DNA from 3 places in the Ochrobactrum teleogrylli genome. Region 1 is predicted to be linked to each of the others. Evidence: riboswitches for the same ligand, from Rfam matches in the RefSeq annotation. Region 1 holds a riboswitch; each other region holds the start of a gene.
The links. A riboswitch is a leader RNA that binds a small molecule or an ion and turns the genes downstream of it on or off. The one in region 1 is predicted to bind cobalamin.
Positions count from the first base shown of each region.

Region 2: another riboswitch for cobalamin. It lies ahead of WIX40_RS07145 (ABC transporter substrate-binding protein); the one in region 1 lies ahead of WIX40_RS01200 (CbtB domain-containing protein).
Region 3: another riboswitch for cobalamin. It lies ahead of nrdH (glutaredoxin-like protein NrdH); the one in region 1 lies ahead of WIX40_RS01200 (CbtB domain-containing protein).

Region 1 is NZ_JBBHKQ010000001.1:242,333-252,874, forward strand. Features, by position in the region: gene WIX40_RS01175 (ArnT family glycosyltransferase) at 1-729, opposite strand, end outside; gene mmsB (3-hydroxyisobutyrate dehydrogenase) at 1,223-2,113, opposite strand; gene WIX40_RS01185 (isobutyryl-CoA dehydrogenase) at 2,140-3,297, opposite strand; gene WIX40_RS01190 (cobyric acid synthase) at 3,524-4,975, shown strand; gene WIX40_RS01195 (phosphatase PAP2 family protein) at 5,165-5,905, shown strand; cobalamin riboswitch at 5,927-6,159, shown strand; gene WIX40_RS01200 (CbtB domain-containing protein) at 6,211-6,399, shown strand; gene WIX40_RS01205 (CbtA family protein) at 6,541-7,284, shown strand; gene cobU (bifunctional adenosylcobinamide kinase/adenosylcobinamide-phosphate guanylyltransferase) at 7,289-7,810, shown strand; gene cobW (cobalamin biosynthesis protein CobW) at 7,815-8,867, shown strand; gene cobN (cobaltochelatase subunit CobN) at 8,867-10,542, shown strand, end outside.
Region 2 is NZ_JBBHKQ010000001.1:1,524,004-1,534,545, reverse strand. Features, by position in the region: gene WIX40_RS07160 (mannitol dehydrogenase family protein) at 1-663, shown strand, start outside; gene WIX40_RS07155 (ABC transporter ATP-binding protein) at 668-1,447, opposite strand; gene WIX40_RS07150 (FecCD family ABC transporter permease) at 1,444-2,487, opposite strand; gene WIX40_RS07145 (ABC transporter substrate-binding protein) at 2,484-3,512, opposite strand; cobalamin riboswitch at 3,696-3,943, opposite strand; gene WIX40_RS07140 (RcnB family protein) at 4,124-4,474, shown strand; gene WIX40_RS07135 (omptin family outer membrane protease) at 4,542-5,489, opposite strand; gene WIX40_RS07130 (hypothetical protein) at 5,628-5,795, opposite strand; gene WIX40_RS07125 (hypothetical protein) at 5,990-6,181, opposite strand; gene WIX40_RS07120 (DUF982 domain-containing protein) at 6,570-6,872, shown strand; gene WIX40_RS07115 (PepSY domain-containing protein) at 7,378-7,704, shown strand; gene WIX40_RS07110 (hypothetical protein) at 7,969-8,094, shown strand; gene WIX40_RS07105 (hypothetical protein) at 8,067-8,390, shown strand; gene WIX40_RS07100 (hypothetical protein) at 8,634-8,819, shown strand; gene WIX40_RS07095 (SOS response-associated peptidase) at 9,118-9,786, shown strand; gene WIX40_RS07090 (hypothetical protein) at 9,908-10,192, shown strand; gene WIX40_RS07085 (hypothetical protein) at 10,494-10,542, shown strand, end outside.
Region 3 is NZ_JBBHKQ010000002.1:966,125-976,666, reverse strand. Features, by position in the region: gene WIX40_RS22045 (PepSY-associated TM helix domain-containing protein) at 1-1,247, shown strand, start outside; gene nrdF (class 1b ribonucleoside-diphosphate reductase subunit beta) at 1,353-2,342, opposite strand; gene nrdE (class 1b ribonucleoside-diphosphate reductase subunit alpha) at 2,370-4,589, opposite strand; gene nrdI (class Ib ribonucleoside-diphosphate reductase assembly flavoprotein NrdI) at 4,565-4,987, opposite strand; gene nrdH (glutaredoxin-like protein NrdH) at 5,013-5,234, opposite strand; cobalamin riboswitch at 5,554-5,768, opposite strand; gene WIX40_RS22020 (sigma-54-dependent transcriptional regulator) at 5,831-7,141, opposite strand; gene WIX40_RS22015 (sensor histidine kinase) at 7,128-8,906, opposite strand; gene WIX40_RS22010 (MFS transporter) at 9,371-10,542, shown strand, end outside.

The DNA of each region.
Region 1 (10,542 bases):
GATGATAGCCGCGATTGCCAGGGCGAGCACAGAGAACAGGAAGGCCGCTTCCACGAAGCTTTCAATGCCGTTCAGCCGGTCGAAGATCGGATTGCCCGATGCGCCCATCTGCAACTTGCCGGAACGGGCGATGACGCTCGATTTGTGCGCGAACATCCATGTTGCCGTCGGGCCGACACAGATCGCGAAGGCAAGCAGGGTGACAGCCGAAAGTTTCGACAGCAGCACAGTTCGATATTCGGGCACTGAAAGCCCAGTTATGATCACCATGATGAGGAAGAACGACGCGTTGAACTTGCCCAGAAGTGCAGCGGTCATGGCAACGCCAAGAAGGGCAGCCGAAATAACGCTGCGCTTGCGCATATGCCAGGCAAAGGCAAGGAAGGTCCATCCGCAACCCGCCGTGCCAGCCACCGAATGGGTCAAGGCGCGCTGCGATTCCCAGCCGATTTGCGGAATGAGAAACAGGCCGAGCATGCTGGCCGAGGCCACGGCGCGCGAAAACCCTAAAAGCCGCATCGCGCCAAAGACGCTGAGGAACAGGCTTGCCAGCATGCCGAACTTCACGATTTGAAGCGTCAGCATCGACGTGCCCAGCACGGAGGCGGCAAGATTGGTCGTCCAGGTATAGAGTGGTGGCTGCGAACCGCCATAACCCCAGTCGAGATAGCCTATATTGGCGAGCTGTTCCGCGTCATCGAGCCCGGCACCGTTGGAGATATAAGTCACCAGAACGGCCTGAAGCACGAAATAGCACACTATAAAAAGAACGGCCCAAGGCAGTCCCAATATTTCTTTGTCTGCGGTAGACGCGGTTTGTCTTAATGCGGTCAAGCTTGAAGTCCCGATGCTGAACGAAATGCCCGGATGGGCGCAAACAGGCTGCTACATGTCACAGGATTATGTTCGGATTTCAATCCGGGTAGCGCCAATCAATCGAAATATGAGGACAATATTTGATAAAATTTTCGTTTACGGCAAAAACCGCGCTGCCTTTCGGCGCACGGTTTTGCCAACTACGCATGGCAATCTCACCGGACTAAACGCTGGTGAGAGATACATAAAGCTCCGGTACGCAATACCAGATCCGGAGCATCGAGAGAGGCTCAGCCTGTCTCGAGCTCCTTTTTATCCGAACATCGTTACCGTACGGTTAGCAGACGATTAAGCAAATCTAAACATTGCCTTTTTTGGGCAAGTTTTTCACGGATGTGATGTTTTTTTACTTGGCGTCGGATTTTGCCCGCAAATGATTGATGATGCCGGAGAAATCTTCGCCACCATGACCTTCACCGTCGAAAAGCGCGTAAATCGCTTCGGCATGGGCACCAAGCGGCGTTTCCGCGCCCGCACTTTTCGCCGCTTCCTGCGATAGCTTGAGGTCTTTCAACATGAGTGCTGCGGCAAAGCCCGGTTTGTAGTCGCGATTGGCGGGGGAGGTCGGCACCGGCCCCGGGACAGGGCAATAAGTGGTGAGCGACCAGCATTGGCCCGACGAGGTTGAGGCCACGTCGAAAAGCGCCTGATGCGAAAGGCCGAGCTTTTCGGCCAGCACGAAGGCCTCGCTGACGCCGATCATCGAAATGCCGAGAATCATATTGTTGCAGATCTTGGCGGCCTGTCCGGCTCCATCGCCGCCGCAATGCACAATCTTGCCAGCCATTGGCTTGAGGATCGGTTCGCCACGCTCGAAGGCCTTGTCGCTGCCGCCCGCCATGAAAGTGAGTGTGCCTGCGGCTGCACCGCCGGTGCCGCCCGAAACCGGCGCATCGATGGAGAGGTGACCGTGGCTGGCAGCGAGAGCATGCGCCTTGCGTGCTGAATCGACGTCAATCGTGGAGCAATCAATGAAAAGCGAGTCTTTACGGGCCGTAGGCGCGATTTCCTCATAAACGGCGAGAACATGCTTGCCTGCGGGCAGCATGGTTATAACTGCGTCTACGTCGGCCACGGCTTCCACCGCGCTCGCGGCGATCTGCAATCCATTGGCGCGGGCTTCTTCAAGATGCTGCGGCAACAGATCGAAGCCGCGCACCGTATGTCCGGCCTTGACCAGATTTGCCGCCATCGGGCCGCCCATATTGCCGAGGCCGATGAATGCGATAGTGGCCATGATAAACTCCTCCGTATAAGTGCTGTTCAGCGCCCGATCATATGCCTTGCAATGATCACGCGCATGATTTCGTTGGTGCCTTCCAGAATCTGGTGCACGCGCAGGTCGCGAACCAGCTTTTCGATCCCATAATCGTGAAGGTAACCATAACCGCCAAAAAGCTGCAGCGCTTCATTGGCGACATTGAAGCCCGTGTCGGTCACAAACCGCTTGGCCATCGCCGACCATTTGCCAGCATCGTGGGTTTTGCGGTCGAGCTTGCTGGCGGCGGCATAAAGCAGCAGGCGCGCTGCCGAAAGTTCCGTCTCCATGTCCGCAAGGCGAAACTGCAGGGCCTGAAAACGGTCGATCGTTTGTCCGAAGGCTCTGCGTTCACCGCAATATTCCAGCGCCTTGTCGAGCGCGGATTGCGCGCCACCAAGCGAACAGGCACCTATATTCAGACGCCCGCCGTCAAGACCCGCCATGGCGATCTTGAAGCCGGTGCCTTCATTGCCAAGCCGATTTTCCACCGGCACGCGGCAGTTGTCGAAAATGACGGTTCGCGTCGGCTGACAGTTCCAGCCCATCTTGTATTCATTGGCGCCAAACGACAGGCCGGGTGCATCTTTCGGCACAATGAGGGTGGAAATACCCTTCGGACCGTCCTCGCCGGTACGCACCATGGTGACGTAGATGTCAGTCTCTCCGGCGCCGGAAATAAACTGCTTGGCGCCGTTGATGACATATTGATCGCCGTCCCGCGTCGCACGGGTGCGAAGGGCGGCGGCGTCCGAGCCGGACCCCGGTTCGGTCAGGCAGTAGCTGGCAAGCCAGTCCATCGCTGTCAGCTTGGGCAGAAACTGCTGTCGTTGCGCTTCGTTGCCGAATGTGTCGATCATCCACGCAGCCATGTTGTGGATTGAAACAAAGGCCGAGAATGACGGGCAGGCCGCTGCGAGCGCTTCGAAAATAAGCACTGCATCCATGCGTTTCAGCGCTGATCCGCCAACATCTTCGCGGACGTAAATGCCGCCCATGCCGAGCGATCCGGTCTCGCGGAGTGCATCAACCGGGAAATGCTTGTCGCGGTCCCATTGCAGCGCGTGGGGTGCAATCCGGTCGCTGGCGAAGCCGCGCGCCATTTCCTGAATGGCAAGCTGTTCTTCATTCAGCTCGAACTGGTTTTGTTCGGCAGCATCCATGGTTTCCTCCCTCAGCTTTGAAAGTTGAGTACCGCTCCTCTGTTGTGGACTAGAGCATAAGACCGGATGGCTGCCAACGCTCTATTGGAATAATCTTGCTCACATTTGTAATAAACTGATGCGCATTTTTGCATAGAAGGTGTGTCGTTGAACGCTTCGGATGTGCTGTAAAGCATAGGCTGCGACCCAGATTGCCATGGCTTGCCGTTTCGGCTACGCAGGTCCTATGGTACGGGCAATTATGTTTCAGGGAACGGGGTCTGATGTCGGCAAGAGCGTGCTTGTCGCTGGGCTCTGTCGTGTGGCGCGCAATCGCGGATTGAAGGTCCGCCCGTTCAAGCCTCAGAACATGTCGAACAACGCTGCTGTCAGTGACGACGGCGGCGAAATCGGTCGTGCCCAATGGTTGCAGGCACTGGCGTCGGGCGTGCCATCCTCGGTGCATATGAACCCGGTTTTGCTTAAACCTCAGACAGATATGGGCAGCCAGATCGTGGTGCAGGGTCAGGTGCGTGGCGAGGCACGCGGGCGCTATTATCAGGAATTGAAGCCGCAGTTGATGGCGTCGGTGATGGAGTCCTTTTCCATCGTCAGTGAAGGCGCTGATCTCGTGCTGATCGAAGGTGCGGGGTCGCCCGCGGAAATCAACCTTCGGGCGGGCGACATTGCGAATATGGGTTTCGCAACGCAGGCAGATGTGCCGGTGGTGCTGGTCGGCGACATTGATCGGGGCGGGGTGATCGCCTCTCTGGTCGGAACCCATACAATTTTGTCGGACGAAGACCGCGCCATGGTGCGCGGTTTCATCATCAACAAGTTTCGTGGTGATATTTCTCTGTTCGATGACGGGCTGGAAGCAATCGAACGCTTCACCGGCTGGCGCTCGTTCGGTGTGGTTCCGTGGCTAAAGGCGGTTTCCAGATTGCCTGCCGAGGATTCGGTGGTTCTGGAGCGCGCCGTGCGCAGTGCTGACAAGGCGCTAAAAGTTGCGGTGCCGATGTTGCCGCGCATCGCCAATTTTGACGATCTGGACCCGCTGAAAGCCGAGCCTGCGGTGGAGGTGGTCATGGTGCCGCCCGGTACGTCTCTTCCGCCCGATGCCGGGCTGGTTGTACTGCCGGGAACGAAATCCACGATCACCGATCTGCTGGCTTTCCGTGAAAACGGTTGGGATCGCGATCTGGTACAGCACGTGAAGCGGGGCGGACATGTGCTGGGTATCTGCGGCGGGTTTCAGATGCTGGGGCGCAGCATCCATGACCCGCACGGTATCGAAGGGCAGGTGCGCGAAGCAGAAGGGCTGGGGCTGCTCGACATCGAGACGGTCATGGAGCCGGAAAAAGTCGTCCGCAATGTGAAGGCGACTTCGCTGCTCTATGATGCGCCGCTCGAGGGATATGAAATTCATGTTGGCCGCACGACAGGTGCGGATATGTTCAGGCCTTTCGCGCGCATCGAAAATCATGATGACGGTGCGATATCTGCCGATGGCCGCATCATGGGCACTTATTTACATGGTGTTTTCGGTGCGGATCGTTTTCGGCAGCAATTTCTCGCAGCGCTAGGTGTTGAGGGCGGAATAGGCAATTACCGCCTGAGCGTCGAAGCGGCGCTGGATGAACTGGCGGAAGGGCTGGAAGCCTGTCTCGATATCGATGCGTTGTTTTCGCTGATCTGACACAACTGTACTCGTTCAGTCTCGATAGTTTCACGTATCAGGGCTATTTTTTGGTCTGATATGACAATAAATCTTAATTATATATAAATTTCAGATAATTCTAATATACTGTATCGTATAAAAATTTATACTGGCATTTTTACCATCTCGTTTCATTCAAAATATATTTAAAATTATAATGAGGCTATTTTGATATTGAGGTTTTTATATCAAAATCCTCATATTGTTTTTCGCCGTCATCTCTACGTATATTCACTCTTGGCGGTCAATGCATTGTTCATTGTTTCGCCTCAGGTCGATTTGATTACCAGCCGATATTTTTTCAAACACGGGGATTTTTCCGCGTCGAATTCACCGGCTTGGGTCGCCCTTAGGGATTTCCACCGTGTCAGTCAGTGTTGGTTGCTGGCTGCAATGCTGGTTTTGATCGGTTTCTACGCGTTGTGGCGGCGCCCCATCCTTTCTATCGCCCCTCACAAGGTGCTTTATGTGCTTCTGACCTTTGCGCTTGGCCCAGGCATCGTAACGCAAAGCCTGAAGTTGCTGATCGGAAGAGCGCGGCCACGACATCTGCTGGAATTTGGCGGCTCAATGAATTTTACACCGGCCTGGCAGATGGCTGCGACATGTAGCAAAAACTGCTCATTTCCGTCGGGAGAGGGCGCTGCTGCGGCTGCGATGCTGTCGCTTTTAATATTCGTTCCTGAACGCTGGCGCGTTATGTCCGCCGCGATTTTCATTCCAATCCTCATGCTGATTTCCATGAACCGTGTTTTCATGGGCGCGCATTTTCTATCGGATGTGGTGATCGCATGGAGTTTGGTGGTGGGCGTGATGTTGTGGCTCTGGCCCAGGATCAATGCCAAGGCGGAGACCATCGACCGCTGGGTTCGGCGCAAGGGGCAATTTCTGCGCCCTCGCGCTGATTGACGGCCTATCAGCAAAGGCTTAATGTCCGCGCATGTGACAGGTTTTCGCCGGACGAATCTGGTGAAACCAAGAGGGAATGCGAAGGACGGACCCAATCAGGGCGTTTCTATCGCAGCCGACCCCGCGACTGTAGAGCGGAGAGGAATGAAGCCAAGCCGGGCAACCGGCAGCCACTGGAACATCACGTTCCGGGAAGGCGGTGACATTACCGACGACCCGCGAGCCAGGAGACCTGCCTGTTGCAGAAGGGTATTTTACCCGCGCCCCATGGGAGGTTTTTCCCTGCTGCCTGCACGGAGGTTGTCATGGCTGCACGTATGAATAATTCTGTCTCCGCTACTATTCCCCTGCCTTTGGCTGCGCGCCTCGGTACGGCGGTGGTCTCCCTGCTTCTCGGCGCGTTTCTTATCTATGGCGTTGGCATTGCGCATTCGGATGCGCTGCACGATTCAGCGCATGATACCCGCCATTCTTACGGTTTTCCCTGCCATTGATGCTTTGCATCGACATTGTGAGCCGCGCCCTTGGCCGGTTTGCATGGGGAAATGACCATATGTCTGTTTTTCTAGGAAGCTGACATTGCAGAGCGTCGGATAGCGTTTGCTACCGACGGGCTTTGCAGCTGGGGAATTGAAATGTTGATCCGTTATCTCTTGGCCACGCTTGCTGCGGGCCTTCTGGCAGGGCTTCTGGTGACGCCTGCCATGTATCTCAAAACCGTGCCGCTGATCATTCAGGCGGAAGTTTACGAAGAGGCGGGCGGCGGCCATAGCCACGGACCGGCGGAAGCCGCGCCGCATGAACACGCCGCTGAGACGCCTGCCCATGACCATGCGACAACTGCCGCGCCGGAGGAAGAAGGAGCCGGAGCAGAACTGCCTTTCGGTCGCCTTGGCAATACAATCCTCGCCAATCTTGTTGCGGGTGCCGGTTTTGCACTGCTGCTTGGCGGTATCGCGCTGCTGATTGGTCGCCCGATCACCGTGCAGAACGGGCTTTACTGGGGCATGGCCGGTTTCTTTGCGGTGGCATTCTTGCCTGCGCTCGGTCTGTCGCCGGAACTGCCAGCCATGCCTGCCGACGATCTTGCAGAGCGCCAGCTTTGGTGGATTTCGACGGTTGTTCTCAGCGGCGTCGGCCTTTATCTCATCGTGCTGCGCGGAGAAATCTGGGCAAAACTGCTCGGCCTCATCGCCATTATTGCGCCGCATCTCTATGGCGCGCCGCATCCTGAGGATATTGCGTCGCCTATTCCGTCGCTGCTTGCGTCGCAATATGCGGTCGCCTCGCTGGCGACGAACCTGTTCATGTGGGCGGTGATTGGTCTGGCGCTTGGCTGGTTCATCCAGCATTACGCCTCATCGGAACTGGAAGGCTGAAAGCATGGCTCTGCCCGGAAAAATAACCTTTGTTCTTGGCGGAGCCCGTTCAGGCAAATCGTCCTATGCCGAAAAACTGGTTGAAGCCTCCGGGCTTCAGCCGGTCTATCTGGCGACTGGTCGGGCCTTCGACGGAGAAATGGAAAGTCGCATCGCGGTGCATCGCGACCGGCGCGGCACGCAATGGCAAACAGTCGAAGAGCCGTTCGAGCTGAAGGGCGCGCTTTTGCAACAGGCACAATCGTCCAGATTTGTGCTGGTTGACTGCCTGACCTTGTGGGTCACCAATCTCATGATGGCCGAACGCGACATTGCTGCGGAAGGGCGTGATCTGGTGACCGCGCTTTCTGAGCTGGGCGGGCCGGTTGTTTTCGTCTCCAACGAGGTGGGTCTTGGCATCGTGCCGGAAAACCGCATGGCGCGGGAATTTCGCGATCATGCAGGCTTTTTGCATCAGGCCATCGCTGCGGCGGCAGACGAAGTTTATTTCATGGCGGCGGGCTTGCCGCTCAAGATGAAGGGATAATTTTATGCAGGGCCAAAAGATACCGGCGACCGTGATTACCGGGTTTCTCGGATCGGGGAAGACCACGATGATCCGCAATCTGCTTGAAAACGCCAATGGCAAGCGCATTGCGCTGATCATCAATGAATTTGGCGATCTTGGTGTCGATGGCGGTATTCTGAAAGGTTGCGGCATCGAAACCTGCCGCGAGGAAGATGTGATCGAACTCAACAATGGCTGCATTTGCTGCACCGTTGCGGACGATTTCATCCCGACCATGACCAAGCTGCTCGACCGCGCGGATCGCCCGGATCACATCGTCATCGAGACCTCCGGCCTCGCTTTGCCACAGCCGCTTGTGGCTGCCTTCAACTGGCCGGAAATCAAGACGCAGGTGACTGTGGATGGTGTGGTCACGGTGATCGATGCCGCCGCTGTCGCCGAAGGCCGCTTCGCTGATGATCATGACAAGGTGGATGCGCAGCGCGCCGCCGATGAATCACTGGACCATGAAAGCCCGCTGGAAGAGCTGTTTGAAGATCAGATTCATGCGGCCGACTTGATCGTGCTCAACAAGGCCGACCTGATCGATGCCTCAAGCCTCGATAGCGTGAAGGCGGATGTTGCCGAGCGCTCGTCGCGCCGCGTCAACATGGTGCCTGCAAGCTTCGGCAAGCTTGGCGCTGATGTGCTGCTTGGTCTTGGCGTTGGTACGGAAGACGATATCGCCAACCGCAAGTCGCATCATGAAATTCATCATGCCGATGGTCACGAGCATGATCATGATGAATTCGAGAGCTTTGTGGTCGAGGCCGGTTCCGTGTCGGACCCGAAGGCTTTTGCCGAAGAGCTGAAGACCATCATCGCCGACCATGATGTTCTGCGCCTCAAGGGCTTTGTCGATGTGCCCGGCAAGCCGATGCGTCTAGTGGTGCAGGCTGTCGGCCCGCGTATCGAGCATTACTTCGACCGCCCATGGGGCAAGGATGAAGCCCGTTCGACGCGTCTCGTTGTCATCGGCCTGCATGAGATCGATGAAACCGCCATTACCAAGGCCGTGAAAGACGCAGTTTTGTAATGCATCTTCTGCTTGCCCAGAAAGGAACGATCAGCGACGGCAATGAGGCCGTCGATCTCGGCCAGACGCCCGGTGACATTCTGTTCCTTTCCGCCGCCGACACGGAGCTGGCCAGTCTTGCGCAGGCGCACCGCGCTGAGCCAAACGGGCCAAGCCTGCGGCTCGCCAGTTTTCTGAGCCTGACGCATCCTATGTCCGTCGATGCTTATGTCGAGCGGACGGTGCGTCATGCAAAGCTGATTGTCGTGCGCATTATCGGCGGTGAAACCTACTGGCCCTATGGGCTGGAAGCACTTCATGCCTGCGCTGTGAACAACGGCGTCAAGATCGCGGTGCTTCCGGGCGACGACAAGCCGGATCATGGGTTGGATCGCTTTTCGACGGTTGCAAACGCTGACCGTGACGCGTTGTGGCGCTATCTGATTGAGGGCGGCGCTTCCAACATGCGCGCTTTCCTCGATTATTGCGCCGCGCTGATCCACGGCGGCGAAAAGCCAGCCGAAGCCGCGCCACTGCTCAAGGCGGGGCTTTGGTGGCCGGGCGAGGCGGTGGTTTCGCTCGATCTCATCAGCAGTCGTTGGATCGAGAATGCACCCGTTGCGGCAATCGTCTTCTATCGCGCGCTGGTGCAAAGCGGCCAGACTCAGCCGGTTGAAGCACTAATTACGGGTTTGCAGGCGGAAGGCATCAACCCGCTGCCTCTGTTCGTCTCCAGCCTCAAGGACCGGCTGTCCGCTGCCGTGGTGGACGGTGTTTTCGAAGATTGCGCGCCGGATATCGTGCTGAACGCGACCGGCTTTGCCATTTCGTCGCCAGGTGCTGAGCGCAAGCCGACGGTACTCGACAAGCGCGGCAACATGGTTTTGCAGGTGATTTTTTCGGGCACGCCAAAGGCGGTCTGGCAGGCATCGCAGCAGGGACTGCTGGCCCGCGATCTCGCCATGAATGTTGCCTTGCCGGAAGTGGACGGGCGCGTCCTGTCGCGTGCGGTTTCGTTCAAATCGGCGCGGCAGTTCGATGCGGCGGTGGAGGCGAATATCGTCACCCATGAGCCCGATGAAAACCGCGTGACTTTTGTTGCGAAACTCGCGGCGAACTGGGTCCGACTGAAGCGGAAGAAGGCCGGGGAACGCCGTGTGGCGTTAATCCTCGCCAACTATCCCAACCGTGACGGGCGGCTTGGCAACGGTGTCGGTCTGGATACGCCTGCCGGAACGGTTGAGACGCTCAGGGCCATGGCCGATGCGGGCTATCAGACTGGCGAAGTGCCTGCTGATGGCGATGCGCTGATGCAGCTTTTGATGGCAGGGCCGACCAATGCCGCGCGCGATGGGCGCGAGATTCGCGAAACCATTTCGCTCAATCAATACAACGACTTTTTCAAAAAGCTTCCCAATGCGATTCAGGCGGAAATCACCGCCCGCTGGGGCGAGCCGGAAAGCGATCCATTCTACGACCGGGAACGCATTGCTTTTGCGCTGCCGCTGATGCGGCTTGGCGAAACGCTGACCGGCATTCAGCCCGCCCGCGGCTACAATATCGATCCGAAGGAAAGCTATCATTCGCCGGATCTGGTGCCGCCACATGGCTATATCGCATTCTATGCTTATTTGCGCGCCGTGGCGAATGTCGATGCCATTGTTCATATGGGCAAGCACGGCAATCTCGAATGGCT
Region 2 (10,542 bases), 1.3 Mb from region 1:
GATGCACCGCTCTCGATTTTTCCGTGCGAGCTGATCTCCCGCAATGGCGACAAGCTGCGCGCAATTCTGATCAGGCTGACGCAGGACTGGAAACTGCCGGACAGCTTTGCCCACTGGCTGGAAACGCGATGCATCTTTGCCAATAGTCTGGTGGACCGCATCGTCTCCGAGGCCATCGAACCGGTCGGCGCCATCGCCGAACCCTATGCGATCTGGGCTATCGAACAGGCTGACGGTCAGACGCTGCCATGCCGTCACAAGGATATCGTCGTCACCGACGATCTGGCGCGCTATGAGCGGTTGAAGCTTTATCTGCTCAATCTCGGCCATAGTTTCATTGCCGAACGCTGGCTGAAGGGCAATCGCCCGAAAGACGAAATCGTGCTGGAAGCCATGCAGGATGAAACCATCCGCAGCGAGTTGGAAGCCCTGTGGCGTGAGGAAGTGCTACCGGTTTTCGCAGCAGACGGGCTTGGCGCGGAAGCGGAAGCCTATGTGGTTTCCGTGCGCAATCGTTTTCTCAACCCGTTCCTGAAGCATCGCATCGCCGATATTGCTTCCAATCACGAGGAAAAGAAGCAGCGCCGCTTTGCGCCCATCATCGCGCGGGCGGAAGAGCTGGGGCTCGGTCTGGAACAGCGCCGGTTGAAAGCGGCGCTGTAAGCCGTCAGGCGGCGCAGGCGCAGTAACGGATATGACAGCCGCGCTCGCCGCTATGCTCGACCTCCACATCGACACCGAACACGGAGCGAATGCGTTCCACGGTTAAAACCTCTCGCGGCGCGCCCAGCGCCGCCAGACGCCCCCTGTCCATCACCGCAATGCGGTCGCAGAACATGGCCGCATGGTTGAGGTCATGCAGCGCTGCCACTACCGTCAGGCCTATCGTTCGACTTTGACGCCGGACGAGATCGAGAAGGCCGATCTGGTGGCCGATATCGAGATGATTGGTCGGCTCGTCCAGCAACAGGATGCGCGGCTGCTGCGCCAGAGCGCGGGCAATATGCAGGCGCTGGCGTTCACCGCCCGACAATGTGTGCCAGTTGCGTTTGGCCAGATGCGACATGTCCACATGCGCAAGCGCCTGATCGACGATGGCGTCATCCTCCGCAGACCATGGTGAAAGCGTACCGAGATAAGGCGTGCGCCCAAGCTCCACTGCCTGCCGGGCGGTGATGCGCTCGGTCGTTTCCGCCTGCTGTTCGACCAGCGCCAGCAAGCGCGCAATCTCGCGGCGGTTGAAGCGTTCAATCGGCGCCTCGCCGAGATAAACCGTACCGCTGCGCGGGCGCTTCAGACCTGAAAGCAGCGATAGAAGCGTGGTCTTACCGGAACCGTTCGGCCCGATAATGCCGAGAAACTCGCCCTCGATCACATCGAGCGAAACGCCGCGCAGGATTTCGACGCTGCCTGCCGACCATGAAAGATTCTGTGCCGACAGCATCATGCCCGCGCCCTCCTTTGCCCAAGCAGCAGCGCAAAGGCCGGAGCGCCGACCAGCGCCGTCACCACACCGATGGGCAGCACCTGTCCCGGCACGATGATGCGCGACACGATGTCTGCTGCGATCATGAAGATCGCGCCGATCAAAGCGGATGTGGGCAGCAAAACGCCATGCCGGACACCCACCACCATCCGCGCCGCATGGGGAATGACAAGGCCAATAAAGCCAATGGACCCGACAATGGAGACCATAACCGCCGTCATCATGGCGCTTGCGCCAATAAGCACGGCATAAACACGCCGCACTGGAATGCCGAGCGAAGCAGCGGATTCTGCGCCGAAAGTGAAGGCGTCGAGCGCACGCGCATGCCACAGGCAGACCACCAGCCCGATCAGGCAAGCAGGCAGCGCCAGCGTCACATCCGGCCAACGCACGCCGGACAGATTGCCAAGCAGCCAGAACATAATGCCCCGCGCCTGCTCGGCATTGGCCGCCTTGGTCACGATGAACGAGGTCAGCGCGTTGAAAAGCTGCGATCCGGCAATACCGGCCAGAATGATCGCGCTGTTGCCCCGCCCCGCCTTCAACGCCAGCAGCGACACCAGCACAAAGGCAAAAATCGCCCCGATGAATGCGCCAAGCGACAAAGTGAGAACGCCAGCGCCGATGCCAAGAATGGCGACGCTGACAGCCCCGGTCGAGGCCCCGGCGGAAATGCCCAGAATATACGGATCAGCCAGCGAGTTGCGCAGCAGCGATTGCAGCACGACGCCGGAAAGCGCCAGCGCCGCCCCGCAGCATGCCGCCACCACGGCACGGCTGAGACGATAGCTCCACACAATGCCCTCATCGATGGGATCGAGCACATAGCCTGCATGCCACAGGCGGTTGGCGACGGTCTTCGCCACCACATCGAGCGGTATGGCGGTTTCGCCAATCGCTGCGCCCAGCCACAAGGCGGCAAGCAGCAGGATGAGCGCCAGAACCCCGGCGCTCAGCTTGTTGCTGAACGGAAGCCTTCCTATGGCTACCAATGCCGTCATTTGTTGAGGTCCGAGGCAGCGATGGCCGCCGCCAGCGTTTCGATGCCCTCAATCACCCGCAGCGAGGTGCTCATCGACTGCGCATCCATGTCGAAGACGTGGCCGTCCTTGACTGCAGGCATCAGGCTTGTCACCGGATCGCTTTCGAGGAATTTGCGCTTCACGGCAATATCGTCCGCCGGATAGCGGCGACGATCGAGTTTTGCTGCCACGATCATCGACGGGCCAGATTTGGCGATGGTTTCCCAGCCGATGGTCGGCCATTCTTCCTGGCTGTCGACCACATTCCTGATGCCGAGCGCCGACAGGATATAGGCCGGAGCGCCGAATTTTCCGGCGATATAGGGATCGGCGTCAATCTGCGTGCTGGAAAACCACACCGCAGCGGAAAGCTTGGCCCCGCTGGCGCCAATCTTGCGGCGCGCCGCATCTTCGCGCCCTTTCAGCTCGGCAATGAGCTTTTCACCGCGATCCTGCACGTTGAAGATTGCGGCCAGCTCGCCGATTTCCTGATAGACGATATCCATGGTGAAAGCGGCCGTGCGCACGCCGTCGCCGCCGCCGGAATTATCCTTGCCGACACAATCCGAAGGCGAGGTATAGGCCGGGATACCCAGTTCCTCGAACTGCTCCGGCTTGGCGACAATGCCATTCGGCCCGACATGCCATTGAAAATCCGCCGTCACAATATCGGGTTTCTGCGCCAGTACGCTTTCGAAGCTCGGGTCGTTATCGGCCAGTCGCTTGACCTTGGCGTTGACCTCTTCAAAGCCTTTCAGTACCGGGCCGAACCACACCGCCGTACCGACCACCTTGTCACCCAGACCAAGGCTGTACAAAATCTCCGTGCTGCTTTGACCGACAGCCACCGCGCGCGTCGGGGCCTGTTTGAATGTAACGTCGCGTCCGCAGTTCTTCAGCGTCAGCGGATATTGCGTTTCCGCCGCCTGCAGTGCTGGCGCGCCTGCAAACAGAAAAAGAGCGCATAAAGCGATGCGAAACGACGTCTTGCCGTGCAATGTCATGGGAAACCCCGAAATGGTGAGAGAAATGGCCACGTCAGCAAGCGACGGCGATAAGACGCCGTGAGCAAACGGAGATATCCGGGGATATGGATGACGATGAAAGAAAGCGCCTTGCGGCGCGATGTGCTGTCATAACCTGCTCCTGCTCCGGGCATCCCCGCCCGTGACAATGGATAATGATGGCCCAAAGGCCCTATGACGGCAGGTCTCCTGGCTTGCAGATAATCGCTTCCATCTGCCTTCCCGTGTCTTTCAGCTTTCGCCGGTTGAACACAGTGGCATGACGCCCGTCGGCGTCACGAGGATGAACAGCAATCCGCTTACAGTTGCGGGGGCAGCCACGGTCTCGGTCCCTTTTCGGGTCGTCCTCACCGTGTTCCCTATTAATCCCCTTCACTCTCGGTCGGGGAACCGTCGTAATACTATTACGTTCGCATTGCGCTGAGGTCAAGTGGCTCTGTTTCCATTTGGCGGTATGCCCAAGCGCATAAAGCCATGGTTAACAAAGCGTTAATATCACATTGATTTTATTTAATGTTTCAAAATGCAGACATTCATCTTCCGTTCATTCGTCTCCCAATAGTGTCCACCCAACAGCAAAGGAGAACATGATGTTCAAAAAAGTCATTCTTGCAGCCGTAGCCCTTTCCTTCATCGGCGCACCGCTGGCCGCACAGGCGCAGGATTATCAGCGCAAGCCGGGTCCGCACCGCATGGACCAGAAGCCGCGTCCGCCGCATGGCAAGGAATTCGGTCGTAAAGACCCGCGCGACCATGGCCGTCAGCATTGGTCCAAGGGCCAGCGCTACAATGACTGGCGCCGCCAGCCGGAAGTGCGCGACTACAAGCGTTATGGTCTGCGCCGTCCGGGTCCGGGCCAGCGCTGGGTGAAGGTTGACAACCAGTTCCTGCTGGTCACCACGGCAACGGGAATCATCGCTGGCATTCTCGCTGGCCGGTAAGCCGCAAGCCTCAGTGTTTCTAAAAATCGGCCAGAGCAAAACTCTGGCCGATTTTCTTTTTGCAATGTTAGAAACTGACTTTCAGGCCGCCGCCAAGCGTGAACGCCTGCAAGCCGGCGCCTGCATCATCGGGGAAGCTCTTAACCTCCCCCGTTGTTCTGTTTTCCATCATCGTGTCGCCCCTCATGCGGAAGTATTTTTCATAAGCCGCCGAGAGATAGACATTTGTGCGCTCGGTAAAGGCATAAGCGACTTCGGCCTGCGTATCCAGAAACGCCCGGCTTCCGAACGTATCAGTAAAACGCTTATCCCCGTGCCAATGATCGTCGATGTCCTTGGCAGCGACAGTTGCTCCTACGCGCCCCAGCAACGAAAAAGACCATTTTTCGAATGTTGAACGCCATTCGCCGCCCACAAACAGCGCTGGCAAACTTTGCTCGTAGCTGATCCCCTTCCCAGAGAGGACGCCCGTTTTATCGCGAAATCCCTCTTCGCTGTAGACATATTGCGAGTTACCGCTGGTCCATTTCACATTCGTATATTTGAACCCGCCATGCAGATTGAAGACGTTATGTTGATTGATCTCGAAATCATGCCCAACGGCAATATCCAGATTGATGTAACGATCCAGATCTGTCTCATCGCTAACCGAACGATCTGTCCAGTCATCAAAATCATAACTTTTCAAATATGGCGCTAACCAATCGTAGTCTTCCATCTTGTGGGTGCCACCCAGCCCGATTTTCACACGGCCAACCACAGTTATATTTTTCATGGGATCGGCCCTGAAAGCGCCGGTCAGCACAGGCATTTGCGACTGCCAAAACAAATGGCTCATGCGGTTTCCGCCATTGTAGACGATTTCGTCCGCCTTGACCCAAGCGTAGCCGACACCGCCTAAAAAGGTGAAGCTTTTGTCTATATTTGTATATTGAACCCCCGCGGCCTTGTCCGCAGCATTGGCCAAAGGAAAATTTAAAAACAATAAGAATATTGATAAAACGATACGCTGCATGCGCCACTCCTGTAACAGATGACGCATAGTTATATTTTTAATATTGCACAGAAAACTGCCAGAGATAGTTCACTATTTCTGCGCCCATGAAAGGCTATCACCAGTGCGCGCACATGAGGACGACGCGCGCCTCTGAGCCTATCGGTTGCGGGCCTTCATCAGAATCCAGATGAGAACGATCATTACGACGAGGCCGATCGCCAAACCAATCAAACCGCCATAGACGGCATCGGTGTTGCCGCCGATCAATGCCCCAATGCCAGCCCCTAAAATCAGCAGGATAAGCGGCGGCAGGCATCCAATCATTGCGAGGTCCTACAAACACGATCCGATATTTGTGCACCCATAAGTGCACCCGTTTGTGGCCCCATATTTAGCGAGATTTCGCGCAAGCGACAACGGCTTCACGGCGGGATTGTCCAATCCCGCTGCAATGCCGTTGGTATACGAATGGGGCCATAGAAGACTTGCCCCGCTGTCAACCGGGGCAAATGCCTCTGCTAAGCGCCTTTGGTACCAAATATTTTGCCTGGACCTATATTTCGCGTCGGTCCGACCGCCAGCAAAACAGGCTTACCGTTTTCCTTGCTGGTCGCTACCGCAGGTTTTTGTGCGCCCACGACCGGTGCCGCAGCAAGCGCAGTGCCAGACACCATCATCGATCCGATTGCTATTATCGCTATGGCTTTCATATGCCCTCCTCTGCTGGTCTCGCCAGCAATTCGCCAAACACAGAAACGACCGTGCAGGTGACGTGCACGATCTTGACACAGAGGACGACAAAGCCGGATGAAACGCCATACGTCATCTGTCGTATTTCGACATGGCTGAACGAAGAAAATAAGCGCGCTGCTTGCCAACAAACTGATCTGCACATGCAGCAGGTCCGCGCCCCTCTGCAGCTGAAGCCTGCCGCCTCTTATAGTCGCTAAAAAACACGCGCCTCGCATCTGCGAAGCGTGCTGTTTTGCGCGCTGAGTTTTGCTGAAATTCATGCTGTGGGGTTCTTGAAACCGTCGGAGCGATTACTAAATCGAAGCCGTCATTCCAACTTTATCGTTCGATCAAATGGAGGTTCCGATGAGCGACCGTTTGTTTGACAGTCCTGTTTTTGTGAAGGACGGCAAATTTCTAATCAGGGAGATTGCAGGCCCGATCGACGCAATCGATTTTCTTTATGAATGGCCACAGGATGATCGCGATATCATCTATGAAGTGGCATGGAGCGCCTGTTGCGACGCTCACAGCGGACAAAAGCCGCTGATCGTGGCGCAAAACGCATTTGAAGGATTTGCGCGAAAGCGAAATATTCTCGAAAAACCTGAAGCCGCCATGCCGTGGATGATTTCGCATGGCAATGGCGGTGGCCGCGTTCCTGTATGAGGGAATGGCAATGCATTGGTATTTTCTGATTGAGGGAACGATCCTCTTTGCGTTTCTCTGGGTCGTATCGATGCTTTTCTGGGATACCAGACGGCGGCAGTAGCTTGAAACCCCGGCTTGTCCGGGGTTTTTTATTCATCCGCTCGGGCCTTTCTGCGGCACAAGCAGCGGACTGGCCCCCTTTCTTGTCTAATCGTGCCAGAAATGTCCCGTTCTGATCGAATAAGACACACGCTATGCGTTTAAAAGTTGCAGCTAAAACACGTGAGTATTAAGTCCCGAGCCGGGCAGCCTAAGCAATTGCCCGCCCCCGCGAGAGGCATAATTTCAACACCACTTATGCCTCTCGCCCCGTTGTCGTTCTCATGGACGCTGCACCGCGCCACGCCCAACAGCGCAACGATCAATATATCGCCCCGTTATAAAGAGTTGACCGCGCCAACAGGAACCACAGGCGGGTCTGGCCGTTCATTTGCACGGCGGGCGCGAGATAAGGATAGGTGCCATGTATAAGTTTTCGACAATCGCAGCGGTGATGGTGACAGCGCTTGTGGCGACCGTTCCAGCACAGGCCCAAAGCATCGAAATCGGACCCAACGGGATTCAGGTCAATCCAGACGATAACCGGCGCATGGATCGTGATCGACGCGGTTACGGCGACGAGATAAGCGAGCGTAGAGCCGCGAGAATTGCACGCAACGAGGGTATGGATGAAGTCGAAAGCGTGTCACGACGTCGAAACGTGTATGTTGTTCGGGGCGTGGACCGTCGAAATGACGATATGCGCGTTGTGATAGACCGCCGCACGGGCGAAGTGCTCGAAGTGCGCTGACGACATAACCCCGGTATCGCGCCGCGTCGCCGGGGTTTTTCGTTCAATTTGCGTAAGTCGGATGAACTTTTGCCGGTCGGGGTTGTTTGGTCGCCGGAGGAACCCGGTATGAGCTGGTTTGTATGGTTCATTGGCACAATGATCGTGTCGCTGTTCGCGCTCATCGGATTCACGGCTTGGGCAGAACGAGACCGAGACTGACGATGTTCGATATCGGTCTATACGACCACATATTCCTGCTTACTCGCCTTCCATGACGGTGACGTGCGAGCTGCAATAGAGACCTTGCTGAAAGACCGCGATTTTCTGGTGAAGGAAATCGAATATACTAGCCTCGCAATGTCGATGGGCTTTGCCCGCGAATGGAAGCCGACGGTGTTCGTAAAATGAGCGGCAGGTCACGCGGTGAGCCGCCTAAGACGCTCATCAACAAAGAATATCCGTTTCAAGTCGTGCTTTACCTCACAGATTGGCACCGAACAAACCTCGTTCAGATGTTGAACGACCGGGAGAGATTAGGCGGGTATCGGCTATGGAGAAGTGTGTATCACGATAAGAAAGATTTCAGCGCGGCCATGTTCCAGACCGAGGAAGGCCAGCAAGAATTCATCCGGCTTTATGGCGGCAAGGCACATAACCCGCACGACAAGTCTTCCAAGCCGTGGGAGACGTATTTTGAGAAATGAGAATAAGACCGACCTTCTTGAAGGAAATGCCTGCTTCGGCACGGATAATGGATCTGTTCGGCTGGTACGAGCTTTACGGCTATTGCTGCCGATGCGGCCATATCGGGTCCGTAGACAGAACCATCATTCTGCGAAAGTTCGGTACGCACACCTATTTCGTGGATCTGCACCCTCGAATGCGGTGCAAGGCCTGCACGGCCAAGGGCGATGCTCAATTCGGGATAACAAAGGCACCGAGATAAAATGAGCGGATATAAGAGCGAGAACACCGTCGCAACCAAAGGCGGCAAGCTTTTTGAGCACTACTGTGATTCGAAGGGCTGCAAAGCGTGGGGTTCGTTTGGCTACAAGACGGCCTTTGGACAGCTCTGGTTTTGCCGTGAGCATAAACAGGAAGGCGAAGACGCGCTGGCTGGCAGAAAGAAATAGGCGCCCGTTCACAGGCGCCCATTGGAATTACCTTCCAGTCTTGCATCCTTTGCCGGTACGGCAGTGACTTTCTGGCTTCCAGCTAGCCATAGCCGACGCTGTAGATGCCCCAGCCAAGAGTAAAGCCATCGCGATAATTGCAAATTTCATAGCACCCTCCAATATTCCCTTCCCCTGCGGAAGGTTGGAGTACATTCAACCAATTCAGGCTTGTAGATTAAATACGCCATCCGCCGTATTTCGCGCTGGCTGGACGAAAACAATAAGCGCACTACATTTCCAGCAACCGGAGGCGCGCATGTGCGGACGATTTACCCAGACCTATACGTGGGCTGAAATCCACGCGATGTACAATCTGACGGCAGTTACGCCTCGGAATATCCAGCCTCGCTACAATATCGCGCCGACCACGCAGGTGGGCGTCATAACGCAGAAAGACGGCGCACTCGACTATTCAGAAATGCGTTGGTGGCTCGTGCCCAACTGGTGGTCGAAGGATTTGAAGAGTGTTCCAGCTACTTTCAACGCTCGATCTGAAGAGATCGCCAGCAAGCCTATGTTTCGCTCCGCCTTTAAAAGCACCCGTTGTCTTATCCCGGCCTCTGGCTTTTTTGAATGGACGGGTCCGAAAGAATCGCGCCAACCTTGGTTCATCTCCGCTAAGGACGGGAAGCCCCTGACCTTCGCAGGCCTGCATGAGACATGGCGCGACCGAACCACCGGCGAAGAGGTGAAAAGCTGCACGATAATCACCTGTGCCGCTAACGACTTCATGGCAAAAATTCACACCCGAATGCCCGTCATCTTGGACGAGAAGGACTGGCACCTCTGGTTGTCAGAGCCACGTGAAGATTTGCTCAAACCCGCAAATGACGACGTACTGCAAGCGTGGCGCGTGTCGCCCCAGGTCAACAACAGTCGCTACACTGGCGATGACACAATGGAACCTATCACACCCGTGGAATAGCCTTTTCTGCGCCAAGGGCATACTTTTCAGAAACCTTCTGGGCCCTTCCGCATTAACCTATATCACTTGAATCAATGCCCCACGGCTTTTGCTTTGGTTGAGTACTGAAGGGAGGCTAATCATGCCGTTTTTTAGCGAGGGAAGCCGCATTTATACAATCGAGGAAGTGAACTTTATGCGACGGATTTATTCCGATGCTGTTGTCCTGCTCGATGAAAGCGAAAGAGAGTATGTGGGGATAGATCTCTCTGGCACAATTATCATGCTTTATGAGAGCGGGCTTCGAGACCTCGGCTACATGTCAGAATTGGCCGCCAAATTGACACACCAGAAATATCAATTCCGGCATCCAGAAGATCATTTTCCCGCCGCAAACTCCAATATGGAACCAGCCGATTATGATTAACATCATGGACACTTTGCGGAATTCGTTGAAGAACGAGACACGATAGTCGAAGTGAGCAGTTCGGACAGTGCCCACCGACCCGACTAAGTATTTTTAGAATAAATAAAATTCATGCTGAATGAAACTTTTTAATAGCTGCCGAGTTCTCATCTCCAGAGCACAATCTATCGATCACTAAAATCCCGACCTTCGGGCATTTTTTTATCTATGCGAAGGAGACAATCAACATGAACTCTATCATCTATTTAGTAGGACTAGTTGTCATCGTGTTGTTCATTCTCTCTTTTCTGGGGTTACGTTGATGGTAGATCCAACTGTCGTAGAAAAGACGTCTGATCGCGGCTATGTAG
Region 3 (10,542 bases), on a different contig from region 1:
GTGCTTTGTACCTGTTTCAGAACGAACTTGACGGGATCATTCACGCCGACCTCAAGCGCGTCCAAGTTCAGGAAACTTCAAAAGTTTCTCCATCAGCAATGGTGGAAACATCTCTCGCAGCCGTACCGGGAACCGCGATCAAATTTACCGATCCGGCAAGCCCGAACAGCTCTGCCGAGATAACGGTAAACACGCCGGACAATGGGAAGGTCGCTGTTTACGTAAACCCTTATTCGGGAAGTGTGCTTGGATCGTTGCCTGATCGTGGCACAGTGATGTGGACGGTCCGATATCTGCACAGTCTGAAATATTTTGGGTCCTACGCCAGAATGGCGATTGAGATTGCCGCGGGATGGGCGATACTTCTGGTGGGAACCGGAATTTATCTCTGGTGGCCACGAAAGCAGTCCGGCGGTGCCGTGAGCGTGCGGGGCACCCCATCAAAACGTGTGTTCTGGAGAGATACGCATGCGGTAACCGGTATCGTTGTTGGGTTCTTTATCGTTTTCCTTGCCGTTACAGGAATGCCATGGTCTGGCGTATGGGGTGGGAAGGTAAACGAATGGGCGAATGGCAACAATTTCGGATATCCTGCTGGCGTCCGTGTTGCCGTTCCCATGTCCGATGAACACCTGGATCATATTGCGAAAACAAGCTGGTCGCTTGAACAGGCGCAGGTTCCCATGTCGTCGGGCGACCATGACCAAATGAGTTCCATCGGCCTTGATAAAGCCGTGGCAAAATTTGACGATCTTGGGCTTCATCACGGTTACGCTGTCAATATTCCAACAACTCCGACGGGTGTATTTACCGGATCGGTCTACCCTGATGATCTGTCGCAACAACGGGTTGTCCACCTCGATCAATATTCAGGAAATGTTTTGATCGATATGAGCTATGCAGACTATGGGCCGCTTGGAAAAGCGCTGGAATGGGGAATTAATACCCATATGGGCCAGCAGTTCGGTCTCGCCAACCAGATTATCCTGGCGCTTGCCTGTATTGGCATCGTGCTCTTGGCGGTTTCTGCCGGGGTTATGTGGTGGAAGCGGCGTCCCGAAGGCTCTCTTGGCGTTCCGCCGATGCCGGGTGACAGGCGGGTATTCCGGGGACTGTTGCTTATTCTCGTGATTGGCGGAATTGTGTTCCCACTCGTGGGAGCGTCCCTGCTCGTAATGCTCGTCCTTGACTGGATCTACACGCGCTCGCGAGACCGAGCGAGAGCCGATCGGAAAGCACGAGCCTAGCATCCACTTTGCTATTTCTTAGAGCACGAAACTGACCATCCTCGATGGTCAGTTTCGCAAACTTGAGGCCGATCTGGAAAGCTGGCCAGCCTTCGCGTAGCGGACTTAAAACTCCCAGTCTTCATCCTCTGTCGCCACGGCCTTGCCGATGACATAGGAAGAGCCCGAACCGGAGAAGAAGTCGTGGTTTTCGTCAGCATTCGGCGAAAGTGCTGACAGGATAGCCGGATTGACCTTACAGGCCTCAGCTGGAAACAACGCTTCATAACCGAGATTCATCAGCGCCTTGTTCGCGTTATAATGCAGGAACTTCTTGACGTCTTCGGTCAGGCCGACGCCGTCATAAAGCGCTTCCGTATAGCGAACCTCATTATCGTACAGTTCAAGCAGCAGCTCGAAAGCAAAGTCCTTGATTTCCTGCTTCTGCGCTTCGCCCAGCACTTCAAGCGCATGCTGGAACTTATAGCCGATATAATAGCCATGTACGGCTTCATCGCGGATAATGAGCCGGATAAGATCCGCCGTATTGGTGAGCTTGGCGCGGCTCGACCAAAACATCGGCAGATAGAAACCCGAATAAAACAGGAAGCTCTCCAGAAACACACTGGCGATCTTTTTTCTGAAAGGATCATCCGCACGATACTGTTCGAGGATCAGTTCAGACTTGCGTTGCAGGAACTCGTTTTCTTCCGACCAACGATAGGCGTCATCGACATCCGGTGTCAGACAAAGCGTGGAGAAGATCGAAGAATAGGAGCGCGCGTGGACCGCTTCCATGAAGGCGATGTTGGAAAGCACCGCCTCCTCATGGGGCGTTGCCACGTCCTCCATCAGCCCCACTGCGCCGACGGCGTTCTGGATCGTGTCGAGCAGGGTCAGACCCGTGAAGACACGGATCGTCAGCTGCTTTTCCTGCGGCTTCAACGTTTCCCAGGACTGGATATCATTGGAGAGCGGCACCTTTTCCGGCAGCCAGAAATTACCCGTCAGTCGGTTCCAGACTTCCAGATCCTTGTCGTCTTCGATGCGGTTCCAGTTGATGGCGCGCACGAGACCCGGGGTCTTTCCTTTGCCGGTTTTGAATTGCATGTTCATTGGATTTCCTCTGGTCACATCTGGAACTTACAAAGCGCAGGAAACGCAGCCTTGCACCTGTGTCCCCTCAAGCGCCATCTGGCGCAGCCGGATGTAGTAGATCGTCTTGATGCCTTTCTTCCAGGCATAGATTTGAGCCCGGTTGATGTCGCGGGTCGTGGCCGTGTCGCGGAAGAACAAGGTCAGCGACAGACCCTGATCGACATGCTGGGTCGCAGCCGCATAGGTGTCTATGATCTTTTCCGGCCCGATCTCATAGGCGTCCTGATAGTAATCGAGATTATCATTGGTCATGAATGCAGCCGGATAATAGACGCGACCGATCTTGCCTTCCTTGCGGATCTCGATCTTGGACACAATCGGATGGATCGAAGAGGTGGAGTGATTGATATAGGAGATAGACCCGGTCGGCGGCACGGCCTGTAGGTTTTGGTTGTAGAGGCCACCCTCCATCACCGCCTTTTTCAAATCGCGCCAGTCATCCTGCGTGGGGATCGCGATGCCTGCCTTTTCGAAAATCTCACGTACCTTTTCGGTCGCGGGCTGCCAACACTGATCCGTATATTTGTGGAAATATTCACCTGACGCATATTTGGATTTTTTAAAACCGCTGAACGATTTGCCCGCTTCGACGGCAATGCGGTTGGAAGCACGCAGAGCGTGGTAAGTCACGGTGTAGAAATAGATATTCGTGAAATCCACCCCTTCTTCCGAACCGTAGAAAATCCGCTCACGGGCCAGATAGCCATGCAGGTTCATCTGACCAAGGCCGATGGCGTGGCTTTCATCATTACCGCGCGCGACAGACGGCACCGAGCTGATATGGCTCAAATCAGAAACCGCCGTCAGCGCCCGAATGGAGGTCTCGATGGTCTTTCCAAAATCCACTGAATCCATCGCGGCTGCGATGTTGAGCGACCCCAGATTACACGAAATATCCTTGCCGAGATGGGCATAGGAAAGGTCTTCATTAAAGATGCTGGCTTCGCTCACCTGCAGAATTTCCGAGCAAAGATTGCTCATGGTGATGCGCCCGTCGATCGGGTTGGCGCGGTTCACCGTGTCCTCGAACATGATATAGGGATAGCCGGACTCAAACTGGATTTCCGCCAGAACCTGGAAGAATTCGCGCGCGTTGATCTTCCGCTTGTGGATGCGCGCATCATCGACCATTTCACGATATCTTTCCGTGACCGAAATCTCGGTCAGCGGCTGACCATAGACCCGCTCCACGTCATAAGGCGAAAAGAGATACATATCCTCATTGTTGCGGGCGAGTTCAAAGGTGATATCCGGGATCACCACACCGAGCGACAAGGTCTTGATACGGATTTTCTCATCGGCATTCTCGCGCTTGGTGTCGAGGAAGCGCATGATATCGGGATGATGGGCATGCAGATAAACCGCACCGGCTCCCTGTCGTGCGCCAAGCTGGTTGGCGTAGGAGAATGAATCCTCCAGAAGCTTCATCACGGGAATAATGCCCGAAGACTGGTTCTGGATCTGCTTGATCGGCGCGCCGGATTCGCGAATATTCGTCAGGCTCAAGGCCACGCCGCCACCGCGTTTGGAAAGCTGCAATGCGGAATTGATGGAACGTCCGATGGACTCCATATTGTCCTCCACCCTCAACAGGAAACAGGACACGAGTTCGCCGCGCTGCTTCTTGCCCGCATTGAGGAATGTCGGCGTTGCAGGCTGATAGCGACCGGAAATGATTTCATCGACAAGGTCACGCGCCAGTTGCTCGCTGCCGCGCGCCAATGCCAGCGCCACCATGCAGACGCGGTCTTCATAGCGCTCCAGATAGCGCTTCCCGTCGAAGGTTTTCAGCGTGTAGCTGGTGTAATATTTGAAGGCGCCCAGAAATGTCGGGAAACGGAACTTTCTCGCATAGGCCTCATCGAAAAGATCACGCACGAAATTGAAGGAATACTGGTCGAGCACGGCCTGCTCGTAATAGTTCTCGGTTACCAGATAATCCAGCTTCTCCCGCAGATTATGGAAGAAGACCGTATTCTGATTGACGTGTTGAAGAAAATATTGCCGCGCAGCTTGCCGGTCACGGTCCAGCTGGATGTTGCCTTCATCGTCATAGAGATTGAGCATTGCGTTCAGCGCATGATAGTCCAGCCCATCCGTAGATTTGACGGGCTTGGGGCTGTTCGACGCTGCCGCTTGTGGCGCGTCCTCCGCAATCGGCTCTGCATCGCGCTCGCGGATCAGGGTTGTGTCGGCCGTGTCCAAAATCGTTCCATCCCGTTCCTGACATTGCCAATGTCTTCATCGGTTCCCAAAAGCTCGAAGCGATAAAGATAGGGAACCTGACATTTGGCGGAGATTATTTTGCCGGCTATGCCAAAAGCTTCGCCGAAATTGCTGTTGCCCGCGGCGATCACGCCGCGGATCAGCGAGCGATTGCCCGCATTGTTGAGAAACCGGATGACGGGCTTTGGCACCGCCCCCTTGGTTCCACCGCCGCCATAGCTTGGCGTCATGAGCACGAATGGCTCGTCTATCTGCAACAGGCTCGTGTCATCCTCACCCCTTTGGAGGATGGGAATGCGCCTCGCGCGCATTCCAAGCCGCTCTACGAAACGGTGCGTGTTCTCGGAGCGACTGGAAAAATAGACAAGGAGACCCATTGCAGAACTCATGGCGAAGCCACGGTCACGAAAGGCCGTTGATCATATCCGGGCGAAAACCGGCCCAGTGGGTTTCACCGGCCACGACGACCGGCACCTGCCGGTAACACAGCCCCCTCACGAGATCGAAAGCCTCCATATCTGCAGAAATGTCGATGACCTGATAATCAATCCCCTGGCGGTCGAGGGCGCGGGTTGTTGCGGTGCACTGGACGCAGGCGGGTTTGCTATAGACGGTAACGTTCATTTCTTCCTCACTGGATTGGGCGCAAGCTGACTGGGACCCGTCCGCCGTATGGGGGACAGATGCGCATAAAAGATCGTTCGCGCACGGGACATGCGCGTGAAGACGGACAAAATGGGGAAAGTCAGCGATGCATGAGCACCACTGGACCGCGCAAAATCACCTCTGGAAAGGTGGTCCTGAACTGAAAGGACAATACAAACTGCACAATGTGTCAGACATGGACTTCACCCCGAAGCTTGTGAGCGGGTATTCGGGGTAGCAATCGGCAAGAAGCACAACTCGCCTCAATGACTGCACACCAACCGGACACCCCGCCCGTGGACGTTCATTGCTCAAGGCAGGTCTCCTGGCTCACGGGTCAGCGCCCTTGTCGGTCTTCCCAGCTTACGCCAGTGACATGATCAACAAGAACTCACCGTTTACAGTTGCGGGGGCAGCTTCGGCTTCGTCTCAACCTTCATGGCGGCGACTCACCGAATTCCCTCTTAGCTTTCGACCCATCGAATCGAAAGAACCTAGAACACTATATATAGTAGTCTAAGTTAAAAATCGGTCAATAGATAGTTGCGGAAAACGCGCGTCGGTGGGCGAATACGTCAATCGCGACGACGAAACGACGAGGCATCGATGTCGTGCCTTTGCAGCCTTGCATAGAGACTACGGCGCGGCAGTTGCAGCACTTCAGCAGCAACGCCCACATCGCCATTGCATCGTTCGAGCGTGGCGCGGATGACCCCTTCCTCGAACCGATCCATCTGTTCGGATAACGGCAATGTGCTCGGTTCATGTTCAGGGTCATGCCGCAAGCCAAGCACCACCTGTTTGGCATAATTGCGCAGCTCGCGCACATTGCCCGGCCAGTCGTCGGAATGGAGCCGTGACTCGATGGCTGCATCGATTGCGGGGCGCGGTTGCCCGAACTGGCTGGCGGCCTCGTCGAGAAAATAGGCAAAAAGGAGACCTATATCCTTGCGGCGTTCACGCAAGGGCGGAATGCGCAACCGCACCGTTTCTAGCCTATAGAAAAGATCAGAGCGAAAACGCCCCGCTGCAACGGCACCGTCCAGATCGCCTTTGGCGGCCGCAATCACCCGCAGATTGACAGCACGAGGCTCTCCGGTCAGCGAAGGCAACTCGCGCTCCTCCACAACCCGCAGCAACTTGCCTTGCAGGTTGACCGACATGCTGTCGATCTCGTCAAGAAAGAGCGTACCCCGATCAGCATCGGCAATCCTGCCGCGCTGAATACGATTGCCAAACAGGACGTCATCTGCAACCGCATCGGGGAGCGCAGCGCAATCAATCGCAACGAAGCCGCGAGCATGGCGCGCACTCCAGCGATGCAACAGTCGGGCGACAAGTTCCTTGCCCGTACCAGTCTCGCCTTCGATCAGTACATCAACATCGACGCTCGCCAATTGGCGAATCGTGTCGCGCAGCCGCACCATGACCGGCGTTTCGCCCAGCAATGGATAATCCTGCTCGGCTTCCGCCGCAGCACGGCGCAGACGCCGGTTTTCCAGCACCAGACGGCGCATTTCCAGCGCACGGCGCACACTGGAAATCAGGTGATCGGCTGCAAAGGGTTTGGCAATAAAATCGAAGGCGCCCTTCTTGAGCGCCGTGACGGCCATGCCGATATCGCCATGGCCTGTCATCAGAATGACCGGCAATTCGGGGTCACGCGCCAGCAGCGCTTCCATAACGGCATGGCCATCGATACGCGGCATCCGAATATCGGTGACGACAACGCCGGGAAAATCGGCGGTCAGATTGGCTAGCGCCGACTGGCCATCGCCGTGGGTTTCAATATCGATCCCGGCAATCTCGAAGGAATCCGCAAGGGCCGTGCGAAACGGCGCATCGTCATCGACCAGCATCACGCGCAAGGGTTCACTTTCCGTCATGCTCACCGTCCTTATGCACCCGCTTCCACGTCGCAGCAAAAGCCGCACCACCCAGTGGTGAAGGAACGACCCGCAACGTTCCCTCCAGTTCCGTCATCAGATCGCGCGCGATACCGAGCCCAAGACCAAGCCCGTCCGGTTTGCCGGTGACAAAGGGGCTGAAAATCTCATCATCCAGTTCCGGATCAATACCCGGACCGTTATCTGCAACGATCAACGACACTTGTTCATCGTCTTGCTCGATGATGATTGCGACATGCGGATCGGGCTGCGCCGTCACCGCATCGAGCGCGTTTTGCAGCAAATTGACGAGCACCTGTTCCGAGCGGATACGGCAGGCGAACACCATCAATTCTGATTGCTCCGGCATATCCAGCGGTACATTGGCATTGCGAAAACGGTCGCCCATCAACACCATCGTGCCATCGACCAGTTCGTTCAGTGGTATCGGACGCGCAACGCTGCCGCGTCGACGGGCAAAGCGGCGCATCTCCTGCGTAATGGAGCCGATGCGCGCCGTCAGATCGACGGAGGTCGTCAGATTTGCGGCAACCTTGTCGAGCTTGCCCTTGGACAGATAGTGCTGCGCATTCTCGGTCAGCGTACGGATGGTCGCGACCGGCTGATTGATTTCATGCACAAGGCCCGCAGTGATCGAGCCAAGCGAGGCCAGCCTGTTTGCCTGCGCCAACTCCTCACGGGCATCACGAAAGCGCTTGTCGGCGCGCTCGCGCTCGATCATCTCGGCACTTAGTTCCGCCGTGCGTTCGGCGACAGCTTTTTCCAGCGCAGCGCGATCAGCAGTTGCACGCGCAGCGTGCGTCATGCGCCAGTAGACGGCAGCGGCAAGCAAAAACACCACCAGCATCGCCGCAACGGTGATCAGTCGCGCCAGATCATGGGCCGCCTGCATGGACGGTGCGGTCGGCTCGATATGGACCAGTTTCAGCGCGGTCCCGGCAATGGGTTCTTCAACGACGACGAACGGATCGCCGGAAGGTCCGCGCATCACCCCTCCAGACTCAAAAGCATAACGGCTCGGCTGGAGATCGGCGGCATGGAACTGCCCGCTTTGGAGAATTTTCGTCCGTTCGGCGGTGGTAATCGGCTGGAAAGACCGCAGCGCTTCCGGCATATCGGTCGACGCCAGAATGATTCCGCGTGGATCAATCACAAAGGTCTGACCCGGATCGTTCGTCCATGTAGTGACCAACCGGTGAAACTCAAATTTCACCACCACCACGCCGACCGGATTGGTCTGATCACCGATGCGCCTGGAAAGGAAAAGACCAAAACGTCCGCTCAGATCGCCGATGGCGTAATATTCGGCGTCACCGGCAGCCATGGCGCCCTGAAAATAGGGGCGATAGCTATAGTTGCGTCCAACAAAGCTTTCCGGCGTGCCTGCATTCGATGAGGCAATAACGACACCGTCACGGGCGATGACATAGATGATAGGCGAGCCGATCTCACGGGCCAGAAAACCGAGATTGGCATTCAAGCGCGCGACGGCGTCCTGCGCCCCGCCTGCCAGCACATCCCGCAGATCGCTATATTCCTTCAACGCGACAGGAAGGAGACGAAACTTGGCCAGCTCACTGTCGATCAGACGTGTTTGCTGACGCGCAACAAGTGTTGCGTTCTGACGCAACCGTTCGGTCGCGCCCTGCTCCGTCCATAGTTTTGCAGCCGTCCAGAAACCCGCCGCCAACATAATAGCAAAAGCAAGAAGCAGGAGTTTCACCGCGTTTCGGGACATCTTCATTTGTGCAGAATTATGCAATATCCAACGCAAAGTCACGCAGATTTTTGCACAAACTATGCAGACTTACGCAGCCGCGGACCATCTTTTTCAAATAATTTCAAAGAATTAAACTTTTTAACGCCGCTCTATGGCGATTGAAATCCGCGTACCGCATCTTATCGCCACCACGAAAATGGGAGTTTCGTCAGGAGGGGTTCACCTATGCAGCGATATCAATGCCCGCCTAAAGTTAGCCGGACGGGGACTTCAATTTCCTCAACGCCAATGGCGCTTTTGTGGCGGAGCGCGGTTCATAGCTGAACCCTCCTTTCACAATTTCAGACAATCCGGCTTCGGTTTTCAAGCCGTCCGGCACCACAGCCTTTTAAAACCCTCAACACAACAGAACCCGACTGGCAGCGCAACGAAGCTGCGCTTCTGCAACGGGTTGATCCTCAGATATCGAGACATGTGAAGGAACAATAATGGCCTCAATAACATCCGAACGGAGTGATGCGCCGAGCACCAACAGTCGGCTTAAATCGATCATCGGTGGTTCTACCGGCAATTTGGTCGAATGGTTCGACTGGTATGTCTATGCTGCTTTCACGCTCTATTTCGCACCGCATTTCTTCCCCTCCGACAGCCAGACCGCGCAGCTTTTAAGCGCCGCAGCCGTCTTTGCCGTCGGCTTCGTGATGCGTCCGATTGGTGCGTGGATCATGGGCATATATGCCGACCGCAAGGGCCGTAAGGCTGGTCTGGCACTCTCCGTGACACTGATGTGTGCTGGTTCGCTGATCATCGCGCTCACCCCTGGATATGAGACCATTGGAATTGTCGCGCCAGCCCTTCTGGTCCTCGCACGACTGATGCAGGGGCTGTCGGTCGGTGGCGAATATGGTGCGAGCGCCACCTATCTTTCTGAAATGGCGGGGAAAGACCGTCGCGGCTTTTTCTCATCGTTCCAATATGTGACGCTGATCTCCGGCCAGCTCTTGGCCATTCTTCTCCTGATCGTTCTGCAATCGACCATGGAAACCTCGGCGCTGGAAGCCTGGGGCTGGCGTATTCCATTCTTCATTGGCGCTCTGCTTGCCGTTGTCGTCTTCTGGCTGCGTCGCGGCCTTGCGGAAACCGAAAGCTTCAAGAACGCGAAAGCGAAGGATGCGCCAAAATCGGGCTTCTGGACCCTGATCAAGTACCATCCGAAGGAAACTGCGCTGGTCATGCTTCTGACCGCTGGTGGTACGCTCGCCTTCTATGCCTACTCGATCTATATGCAGAAATTTCTGGTCAACACGTCGGGCTTCAGTCGTGAAGTGGCAAGCCAGATCAATGCCGTGACACTGTTTGTCTTGATGTGCCTGCAGCCGATAGCCGGTGCGCTTTCGGACAAGATCGGTCGCAAGCCCCTGATGATCGCCTTCGGTGCGGCTGGCGTGCTGTTCACCTACCCGATTTTCACCACGCTGGAACAGACCCGCGATGCATGGACTGCCGGGATTCTCGTTATGGCGGCACTGATCATTGTGACCGGTTACACCTCAATCAACGCAGTAGTAAAAGCAGAACTTTTTCCGGCTCATATCCGTGCGCTTGGCGTGGCGCTGCCCTATGCTCTCGCCAATACACTGTTTGGCGGCACGGCGGAGTA